DNA from 3 places in the Bacillus sp. V2I10 genome. Region 2 is predicted to be linked to each of the others. Evidence: riboswitches for the same ligand, from Rfam matches in the RefSeq annotation. Region 2 holds a riboswitch; each other region holds the start of a gene.
What was found. A riboswitch is a leader RNA that binds a small molecule or an ion and turns the genes downstream of it on or off. The one in region 2 is predicted to bind lysine.

Region 1: linked by a shared signal. The riboswitch ahead of dapA (4-hydroxy-tetrahydrodipicolinate synthase) and the one ahead of QFZ72_RS08495 (aspartate kinase) in region 2 are both predicted to bind lysine.
Region 3: linked by a shared signal. The riboswitch ahead of QFZ72_RS05090 (amino acid permease) and the one ahead of QFZ72_RS08495 (aspartate kinase) in region 2 are both predicted to bind lysine.

What each region holds. Positions count from the first base shown of each region.
Region 1 is NZ_JAUSYV010000002.1:147,404-150,685, forward strand. It holds gene QFZ72_RS27970 (VOC family protein) at 76-465, opposite strand; gene QFZ72_RS27975 (hypothetical protein) at 500-664, opposite strand; lysine riboswitch at 1,039-1,217, shown strand; gene dapA (4-hydroxy-tetrahydrodipicolinate synthase) at 1,351-2,238, shown strand; partial or broken gene QFZ72_RS29705 (JAB domain-containing protein) at 2,425-2,741, opposite strand.
Region 2 is NZ_JAUSYV010000001.1:1,692,554-1,695,835, forward strand. It holds gene uvrC (excinuclease ABC subunit UvrC) at 1-1,408, shown strand, start outside; lysine riboswitch at 1,476-1,659, shown strand; gene QFZ72_RS08495 (aspartate kinase) at 1,790-3,022, shown strand; gene QFZ72_RS08500 (YslB family protein) at 3,064-3,282, opposite strand, start outside.
Region 3 is NZ_JAUSYV010000001.1:1,002,273-1,005,554, forward strand. It holds gene QFZ72_RS05085 (CBS domain-containing protein) at 1-78, shown strand, start outside; gene QFZ72_RS05090 (amino acid permease) at 109-1,524, opposite strand; lysine riboswitch at 1,669-1,846, opposite strand; gene QFZ72_RS05095 (twin-arginine translocase TatA/TatE family subunit) at 2,071-2,247, shown strand; gene QFZ72_RS05100 (M3 family oligoendopeptidase) at 2,392-3,282, shown strand, end outside.

The sequences.
Region 1 (3,282 bases), on a different contig from region 2:
GATATTAAAAGGATACCTATAACTCCTTATCTCTTATCTCGTATAAAAACTTTAAATTCAATGCATACATCCTACTTATAGATCTTTTTGATTAACATTTAGTTCAATCAAATTACCATCTGGGTCGGCACAGAAAATTTGTGCGAATCCACTTTTTCCGTATGGTTTTTCAAGGATTTCAACTTCATTCTGTTTTAACCATTTAAGAGTGTCATAGTAGTTCTCGACTCTAAGGGCAAAGTGACCTTCTCTGCTGGATAGGCTTTTATCCTCACGAATCGTCTGTGAAGAGGGATCGACTATTAAGTGTAGTTGATGTCCCTCTATTTCATACCAGGCACCTGAAAAATCAAAATCAGGACGCTGTATTTCTTTTAAACATAAAGTTTTACCATAGAATTTTTTTGCTCTTTCCAAATCTGTCACAGTTAGACTTACATGATGGAGGCATTTATATTTAATCAAAACCTTCACTTCTTTCATTTCAACTAATTTTTTTTTACCTTAGTCGTTTTGTGGCTAAGATGACCCCTCGCACCGCATCTGGAGCTTGATCGGTTAATTTAAACAATTCGGTAAATAGAATCAATAATCCTTCTTCAACTAACTGCCCATTTAGTTTAACAAGAAAAAAGCCACCTAAAGATGGCTCCCGGATCTTCAAGTAACGCCCCCTTAGTTCAAGATTGGCTTTGCTAAAATCGAATTTAGTTTGTTGTTGTAGAGAATGGAGATGGTTGTTTTTCCCATTTAGTAGGTCCTTCACCTACTTCAATAAACTTTCTCCAATAATCTCCACTTTGTTTATCAAAAATGATGATGTTGCTTTCATTGGGTGAGATTAGTTTATACAACTATTAATCAGTTGAAAAACATTGATTTTTATTCTATTACTTCGACATCTTTTAGCTTTGCTCAATCGCTAAAATGTTACCGATCATTCATGTATTTTGAAAAATTTCAAATCCGACTTGAAGTAGTAAGAATATTTTGTTATATTAGTATCAATTAAATAATTTTCCCTTCTATAAATTTTGAAGAGAAGATAGAGGAGCAAAAACCATTAGTACACAATGCGAGGATAATGAGGTCCAATGACTATTGTGGAAAGGGGAATTTGCCGAAGTGGAAAGAATCTCATGTTCTTAAAGCTGGTTCTGTTATTGAATAAATGCGGGACTGTCATATAGGAAACTATATGGAGGGCTATCTTATGCAATGGTAACGACTTTTGATAAATTTTGTTCCTACTGCAACAGCGAATCCCTCGTTGTTGCTTTTTTGCGTTTCCTTTTGAATGGCTCTAACAACATCTATATTTTAAATAATAATATTAAAGGGTGTGAAGTTATGAATTTTGGGCAAGTTTTAACAGCAATGGTTACCCCATTTGATCGTAATGGCGAGGTTGATTTTAACGCTGCGAGAAATTTAGTTAATTATTTAGTCACTAATGGTTCTGATGGATTAGTTATAGCTGGTACAACTGGAGAGTCTCCTACATTAACAGCAGAAGAGAAAGTGGATTTATTCAAAATTGTGGTAGAAGCTGTCGCTGGAAGAGTACCAGTTATAGCTGGTACTGGCTCAAATAATACGAAAGCGTCTATCAGCTTAACTAGGCAAGCAGAAGAAGCAGGAGTGGATGGGATTATGCTCGTTACTCCGTATTATAACAAGCCTTCTCAAGAAGGATTATTTCAGCACTTTAAAGCAATTGCCCAATCAACCCTATTGCCGGTAATGCTTTATAATATCCCAGGACGAAGTGCTGTAAACATGTCAGTAGAGACAATTGTTAATCTCTCAAAGATAAACAATATTGTGGCAGTAAAAGAAGCAAGTGGCAACTTAGATACCATGACACAAATCATTAGCAAAACACATAGTGATTTTACGTTATACAGCGGCGATGATGGGTTAACTCTTCCGGTTTTAGCCATCGGTGGAACAGGAATTGTTTCGGTTTCCTCACACATCATTGGCAATGAAATGCAAGAAATGATCAATTTCTTTAAAAATGGTGATGTCCGTAAAGCTTCTTCTGCACATCGTAACCTTCTCCCAATAATGAAAGCATTATTTACTGCACCAAACCCATCACCGGTAAAAGCTGTATTGAATATGAAAGGGATAAATGTAGGAGATGTCCGCTTACCATTGGTCCCTTTAAACAATGAAGAAAAAAGAACTCTGCAAAGAGTCCTGCAACCTATTAATATAGAAGTACTTGCTTAAGGGAACACAAACTGGCATTCACTTATTCATCCTGAATCTGGATGCCCTAGAACTGAGCCCTTTACAGTTGTTTTTAGATTTATCAAATTCACAATCTAAAAACTCTAATATTATATAAACAAAGGGGCAACGCCCCTTTGTCTTTCTTAAAGATAGCCTTTTTCTTTCAAACTTATATGGTTTTCTTTATGGGTTACAATTAATGGAAAGAAGTGATATTCCTAGGGTCTTCCCCGCCTCAGCAATTCTCCTTGTAACTTCTATATCTTCTTTGCTTGGTGTTGGGTCGCCAGAGGGATGCTGATGACTGACGATAATAGAGGCCGCGTTGTTTAAAATAGCGGATTTCATCACCTCTCTTGGATGAACAACACTTCATTTAAACTTCCCACGTGTGCCCGGTGTAGCCCTATAACCTCATTTTTTGTATTAAGCATCATGACAAGAAATACCTCTCTGTCCTCATCTGCAATATAGGATGCCGCTAGCTTCTCTGCATCCATTGGGGAAGTTATTTTGTATGCGGCAAAATCTTTTTGCTTCCCTGATTTCCTATCTGATTCGTACAACTTCAAAGATAGATTCTAAAGTCATTCCTCATTCTCCTTTGTAATTTTGATTTTGGATTTTGCTTTTTCTTTGTTTCTTGAGTGTTTTAAAGGTTGTTTCCTTTCCTCCTTTACTTTTTAATTTTGCGTTATCCATTTTAAAGCCGAGGCGCTGATGTTCCCCAAAGGGGGATGATTTTTCCCTTTTGCAAGGAGACCGAAAAACTCGCATAGACGACTGGTCAAGGGCGGTTTAAGCACAAAAGTTTTTTATGCTACTGGCGACTTTAAAAAAGTTTTATGCCCCTTGACCGATTGGCTAGACGTCTTCGTTTCCAGCCGGAAAGGTTCGGGTACCTGCCGGATAGAAATGTAGCCGGCTTGCGCTGTTTTACGATTCGGATTCAAAAGGAAAAAGCATAATAAAAAGCAGCCATAAATGGCTGCTTTCCTTTTGATCTTTATTCTTTTATCTTGGAATCTTTTGAACTGTACA
Region 2 (3,282 bases):
TGGAAAATACTTTGGTCCATATCCTAACGTACAGGCTGCGAGAGAGACGAAAAAGCTGCTGGACCGGCTATATCCGCTTAGAAAATGTTCAACGCTTCCAGACCGCGTTTGCCTTTATTATCATATGGGTCAGTGTCTGGCCCCGTGTGTCTATAAGGTGACACAAGAGCAAAACCGTCAAATGGTCGATGAGATGTCCCGTTTTTTAAAAGGCGGTTTCAAGCAGATTAAAGAAGAACTTTCAAAGAAGATGCTTGCTGCTGCTGAAAATTTGGATTTCGAACGGGCAAAGGAATATCGTGATTCCATCGCCCATATTGATGCAACCATGGAAAAACAGAAAATGGCGCTGAATGATTTTGTCGATCGTGATGTGTTTGGCTATTCCTATGATAAAGGATGGATGTGCGTTCAGGTTTTCTTCATCCGTCAGGGCAAATTGATAGAACGTGATATTGCTATGTTTCCGCTGTATCAGGAGCCAGAAGAAGAATTCTTAACATTTCTTGGCCAATTTTACTCCAAAAACAATCATATTCTGCCTAAAGAAATTCTGCTGCCTGAAAGTGTGGACCATGAAATGGCAGAGCAGCTTCTTCATGTTTCAGCCATTCACCCTAAGCGCGGAAAGAAAAAGGATCTTGTATTGCTTGCACACCAAAATGCCAAAATTGCTTTAAAAGAAAAATTTTCTCTCATCGAGCGTGATGAAGAAAGAACAATCAAAGCAATTGATCAGCTTGGTGAAAAAATGGGCATCTATACACCTGCAAGAATCGAAGCTTTTGATAATTCAAATATTCAAGGGACAGACCCTGTATCTGCAATGATTGTGTTTATAGATGGAAAGCCAGCCAAAAAAGAATACCGCAAGTACAAAATTAAAACAGTGCAGGGACCTGATGATTACGAATCTATGCGTGAAGTTGTCCGCAGAAGGTACACGCGGGTGTTGAAAGAGGAACTGCCTCTTCCAGATTTGATAATCATCGACGGAGGCAAGGGGCATCTGGCTGCAGCACAGGACGTTCTGGAAAATGAACTGGGTTTATCGATCCCTGTTGCAGGACTTGTGAAGGATGAGAAGCACCGGACCTCTAATTTAATGATCGGAAGTCCGCCAACTGTTATTGAACTTGAACGCAACAGCCAGGAGTTTTATCTGCTGCAGCGTATCCAGGATGAAGTGCATCGCTTTGCGATTACTTTTCACAGACAGACAAGAGGAAAAACAGCCTTTCAATCGATTTTGGATGATATACCGGGAGTAGGGGAAAAACGGCGCAAAACCCTGCTGAAGCATTTCGGATCCGTGAAAAAAATGAAAGATGCAAGCCTTGAGGAGCTGATTGCGGCAGGGATTCCGGCAAACATAGCACAGCTTATTGCAGCAAAATTGCAAGAATAGATTGCATAAAGTCAAATTCTTTGCTACAATTTTAACTAATTTCATAACCAGATCGTTTAGTTCGTTAAATGATGGTAGAGGTGCGAACTTCAAGAGTAGCCCTTCTGAGGAAAATGGATTCCTTTGAAGATGGGTGAAAGGGGAGAGTCGCCGAAGCAAATAAAGAGCCATTTCTTTCTTTTGCTGGTTTTGCGTTTAATAGACGTAAAATTGTCAAGAAGATGTATTTTTCTTGGAGCGCTATCTCATTGTATGAATGAAGTTTCATTATTCGTTTATGCAAGCAATGAGATAGGGAATCTCATTGCTTTTTTTGCGTTTTCTGAGATTCTCCCTTTTACCTGCTGACGATCAATATAACTGGAAAGGTGAGAGGCTGATATGGGTTTAGTTGTACAAAAATTTGGAGGCACATCTGTTGGATCTCCGGAAAAAATCATGAATGCTGCAAGAAGAGTAATCGAGGAAAAAAATAATGGGAATAATGTCGTTGTTGTTGTTTCAGCAATGGGGAAAACAACGGATCATTTAGTTACCCTGGCAGCGGAAATCACTCAAAAACCAAGCAAGCGCGAAATGGATATGCTGCTTTCAACTGGTGAACAAGTGACGATCTCTCTTTTGACTATGGCTCTTCAGGCACAAGGATACGATGCTGTTTCATACACAGGATGGCAGGCTGGCATAAAGACTGAAAATGTCCACAGCAATGCGAGAATTTCAGGGATTGATTCAGATAAAATCAATGAGCAGCTCCAAGCAGGAAAAGTTGTTGTCGTTGCAGGCTTTCAGGGACTTGCAGACGGACAGGAAATAACGACGCTCGGCCGCGGCGGTTCAGATACGACAGCTGTTGCATTGGCAGCTTCTCTTAAAGCAGATAAATGCGATATTTATACAGATGTAACAGGTGTATTTACGACAGATCCGCGTTTTGTAAAAAGTGCAAGAAAGTTAGACGGCATCTCATATGATGAAATGCTCGAGCTTGCTAATCTTGGCGCAGGTGTCCTTCACCCCCGTGCTGTTGAATTTGCAAAAAATTACGGAGTTCCTTTGGAAGTCAGATCAAGCTCAGAAAAAGAAAGAGGCACTTTAATTGAGGAGGAAACAAAGATGGAACAGAATTTAGTTGTAAGAGGAATTGCGTTTGAAGATCAAGTATCACGAATCACGGTTTGCGGATTGCCAAGCGGCCTCCTGACCCTGTCTACTATTTTCAAAACACTTGCAAGCCACGGGATTAATGTGGATATTATTATTCAAAGTTCGACAGACAGCAGCTTGGCCTCTCTCTCCTTTTCTGTGAAAACAGGTGATGTGGAAGAAACCGTTCATGTTCTTGAAACCTATCAATCCGAGCTTGGCTTTGAAAAAATAGAATCAGAAGGCGGTCTTTCAAAAGTCTCCATCGTCGGTTCTGGCATGGTCTCAAATCCGGGAGTGGCGGCAGAAATGTTCCATGTTCTTGCTCAAGAAGGTATTGAAGTGAAAATGGTCAGCACGTCTGAAATTAAAGTGTCAACTGTTATCAGCCATGAAGATATGGTGAAGGCGGTAGAAGCGCTGCATGATGCCTTTGAATTATCACAGCATCCTGCAGAAGTGCTGTAAATAAAATAAAAAAGGGGTGGGTATCATGAATACCCATCCCTTTAATCGTTGTCGAACTCCATGTCTTTGTAATCCCATTTCACTGTAAAGTGCACTTTATCCGCACGTTTTTTTACTTGTTCATAGGTTTCTGTTATCTGCTTGTTCATTCTCTGCACCTGCTGTGCCAGAAATCCCGCTTCAAGCTGAAAAGAAGGCTCTTTCATCGTTTTGAATCTTGTTTTGATCAGTTCGCCTTCAAGCTGAAATTCCATTTCATC
Region 3 (3,282 bases), 690 kb from region 2:
GGAATCTTTATAGGGATGATCAGAAGAAGGGAAATTATTGAATATTGCTCAGATCAGCTTTTTGGGAAAAAGAATTAAAAAAGGCTGCATTCAACATGCAGCCTTCTATTATATGGTTGAGCCTGTATCTTGTTTTTTCATATATTTCGTCAAAAACGGATAAATCACAAATCCCGCAAAGAATAGGCCGACTCCAAGTATAAATGTTTTTAAATCAGCAGTTCCTGTAACAATCACCCATACAGAATAAATACAGGCTAGTGAGGCGATGATTCCGTCTCTTACTCTCGACCCTTGAATGAGATCATAAGTCTCTCCTTTGGCAATCAGCTTCAAGAAGAAGATAGACGATACAAGGTATGGGAAAAGATAGGCAAGTGTAGCTGATGTTGTTAAGAATGTATAAGCTTCACTGATGGTTCCGGAAATCGTTGAGAAAATAAAGATTTGAGACATTAAATTTGTTATGATCAAAGCATTTTTCGGACTTCCTTTTTTATTTGTTTTAGCAAAGAAAGCAGGGAAAATACCTGATTTTGCAGCCTGGTACGGCACTTCAGATGACAGCAGGATCCATCCAATAGTTGATCCAAACAAAGATACGACTGCCAATAGTGCCATTGCATTTGCACCGGCATCGCCAATAATGACAGAAAGAACATCAACAAAAGGCTTGTCAGATGACTGCAGCTGATCGTGCGGCAGAACGCCCATTGTAATAAGTGTAATAATCATATAGATGAACACAGCAATGATTAAGCCAGTGATGGTAGCTCTCTTTACATCACGCTGAGAAGAAGCGCGTCCTGACAGAATGACTGCCGACTCAATACCTACAAATGCCCATAAAGTCGAAATTGCGGCAAATTGAACTTGATTTGTCAGCCCGTATGTCACGCCAGGCTCTGCTTCCACCGGGAAATAAAACTCTCCAAATGCAGCCGACTCCAGTGCAAATAAACCAGCAATGATAAAAAGCATAAACCCGATTACTTTTGAAGCAGTAGCAACAAAATTTAATTTGCCTGCTCCGCTCAAGTTCGTTAAAAGGATGGTATGAGTGCCCCAAAGCAAAATAGTACAAACAATAAATGTAACAAGTCTTCCTAATTGAATTTCCTGCGAACCAACTGAAAAAAGAATGGATTCGTCTGACATAATCGGAAAGAATGTAGAAAGATAGCCAGCGAAGCTTGTGATGATTGCGACATTGCTGATCCAGTTCGCGACCCAATATCCCCACACCATGCTGAACCCGGCTACATTTCCTTTTTTCGGTGTATCAAATAAAGCTTTTGCGTAGCTTTGCGGACCAGCTGTAAGGTCAGGTCTGCGGATTGATAAATTACCGAATACAAGTGCAATCATTAATACACCTAATCCGGTTACAAGCCAGGCGCTGGTGACACCAAGCGGACTTGCGGTCTGCGCCAGGGTGCTTGGCAGCATAAAAATACCAGAGCCCACCATATTTCCTACTACAAAGGCTGTTAAAAGCCAAAATCCCCATTTTTTCTGTTTCACTGCTGAAACCTCCTATAATAGAACCATAATGTTATGGCTGTATAATTAGTGTGTGTATTTTTTGACGAAATGGATCATTTTTGACAAACAAAAAACGCATGGAACAAGCCCATGCGCAAAATACACAAAAAACTCACTCAAAAATCTCATGATAGCACTCCACAGATTACACTGTGGCAGTCCAGTACCTATTCGATACAGTCCCAGCAAGAAACAAAGTGGCTGTTTCAAACTTCGGCACCAAGTCCTTTCGAATTTGCAGTCAACAGCTCCACTAGCCTCTTGCAATCTACTCTTAATTGGTGCAACCTCTACCTCACCGAGATTCTAGTGAGGATTTATAGTAAAAATAATATTTGAATAAAATAAAACTACCAACTCAGCCTGCGTTTGTCAATGGATTTCATGTATTTCTATATTTTCCCTGAGGAAATCGCCCTAATTTCATTTTGCAATTCATGGATAGATCAACTATAATTTACAAAGGCAGCGTTTTCTTTTTATTGTGAAATAATCTAATAAATTAATGTGGAAGAAGGGTTCATCATGAACTTGGGATTCGGGGAAATTATGTTGATCGTCTTTGTCGCATTGCTTCTTTTCGGACCGAAAAAATTGCCTGAACTGGGTAAAGCGGCAGGTAAAACGCTACGAGAATTTAAGAATGCTACTAAAGGTCTTATGGACGACGATGATGCAAAATCAGATAAAACAATCAAATAAATACAAGCAGAGGCTATGACATTTCGTCATACCTTTTTTTTTGCTTCCTGCCATTAGAATTGTACAAATTTTTAGTCAATTGTTTTATAATGACAAGTGAGGGATTATTTAGTGTTCCGAAATACATAAACAGGGGGAATGGCGATGAAAGCTGCTACGTATGCTGAAACATGGGATTTAGATGTGTTTTTTGAAGGTGGAAGCAAATCTGTTGCTTTTAAAAAGTACTTAGAGGAGCTTGAATTTGATGTTCCTTCATTTAAGGTGCAGGCAGAGAGCATCAAAGTACCCCAAACAAAAGAAGATAGCGTCCTTTTAGGAGAGATTCTTGAGAAGTTTCAGGGTATTGCAAAACGGATGAGGCAGGCAGGAGCTTTTGTCGGGTGTCTGCAGGCTCAGGATACAAATGATAAGCATGCCTCCGTGCTCCGGGGGAAGGTTACTCAACTCAGCTCTCAGTTTCAAAATGCTTTGGCAGCCTTTGATCAAAAGCTCGTTCAAGTAGACGATGCGGTTTGGCCAGAGCTTGTAAATGCAGAAGACTTGACTGAATTAAAATTTGCCTTGACCGAGCGCCGGAACAGAGCAAAAAACAAACTGCAGATGGAGCAGGAAACACTGATCAATGCCTTGTCAGTAGACGGCTATCATGCGTGGGGACAGCTTTATGATACTCTCGTTTCCAAAGTGAAAATACCGTTCAAAGAAGATGGCAAAATACATGAATTGTCTGTAGGCCAGGCAGCCAATAAATTTTCAAATGCGGACAGATCAGTCAGAAAATCTGTGTTTGAAGAATGGGAAAAAGCGTGGGGAAGCGGTGCAGATTTATTTGCCCATACGCTGAACCATCTATCTGGTTTTAGACTGAATGTATATGAAAAGCGGGGCTGGGACGATGTTCTGAGTGAGCCGCTTGAGATCAACAGAATGAAGCGCGAGACCCTTGATGTCATGTGGAAGGTGATATCAGAGAATAAACAGCCGCTTGTAAGCTATTTAAAAAGAAAAGCAGAATTGCTTGGTGTTGATAAA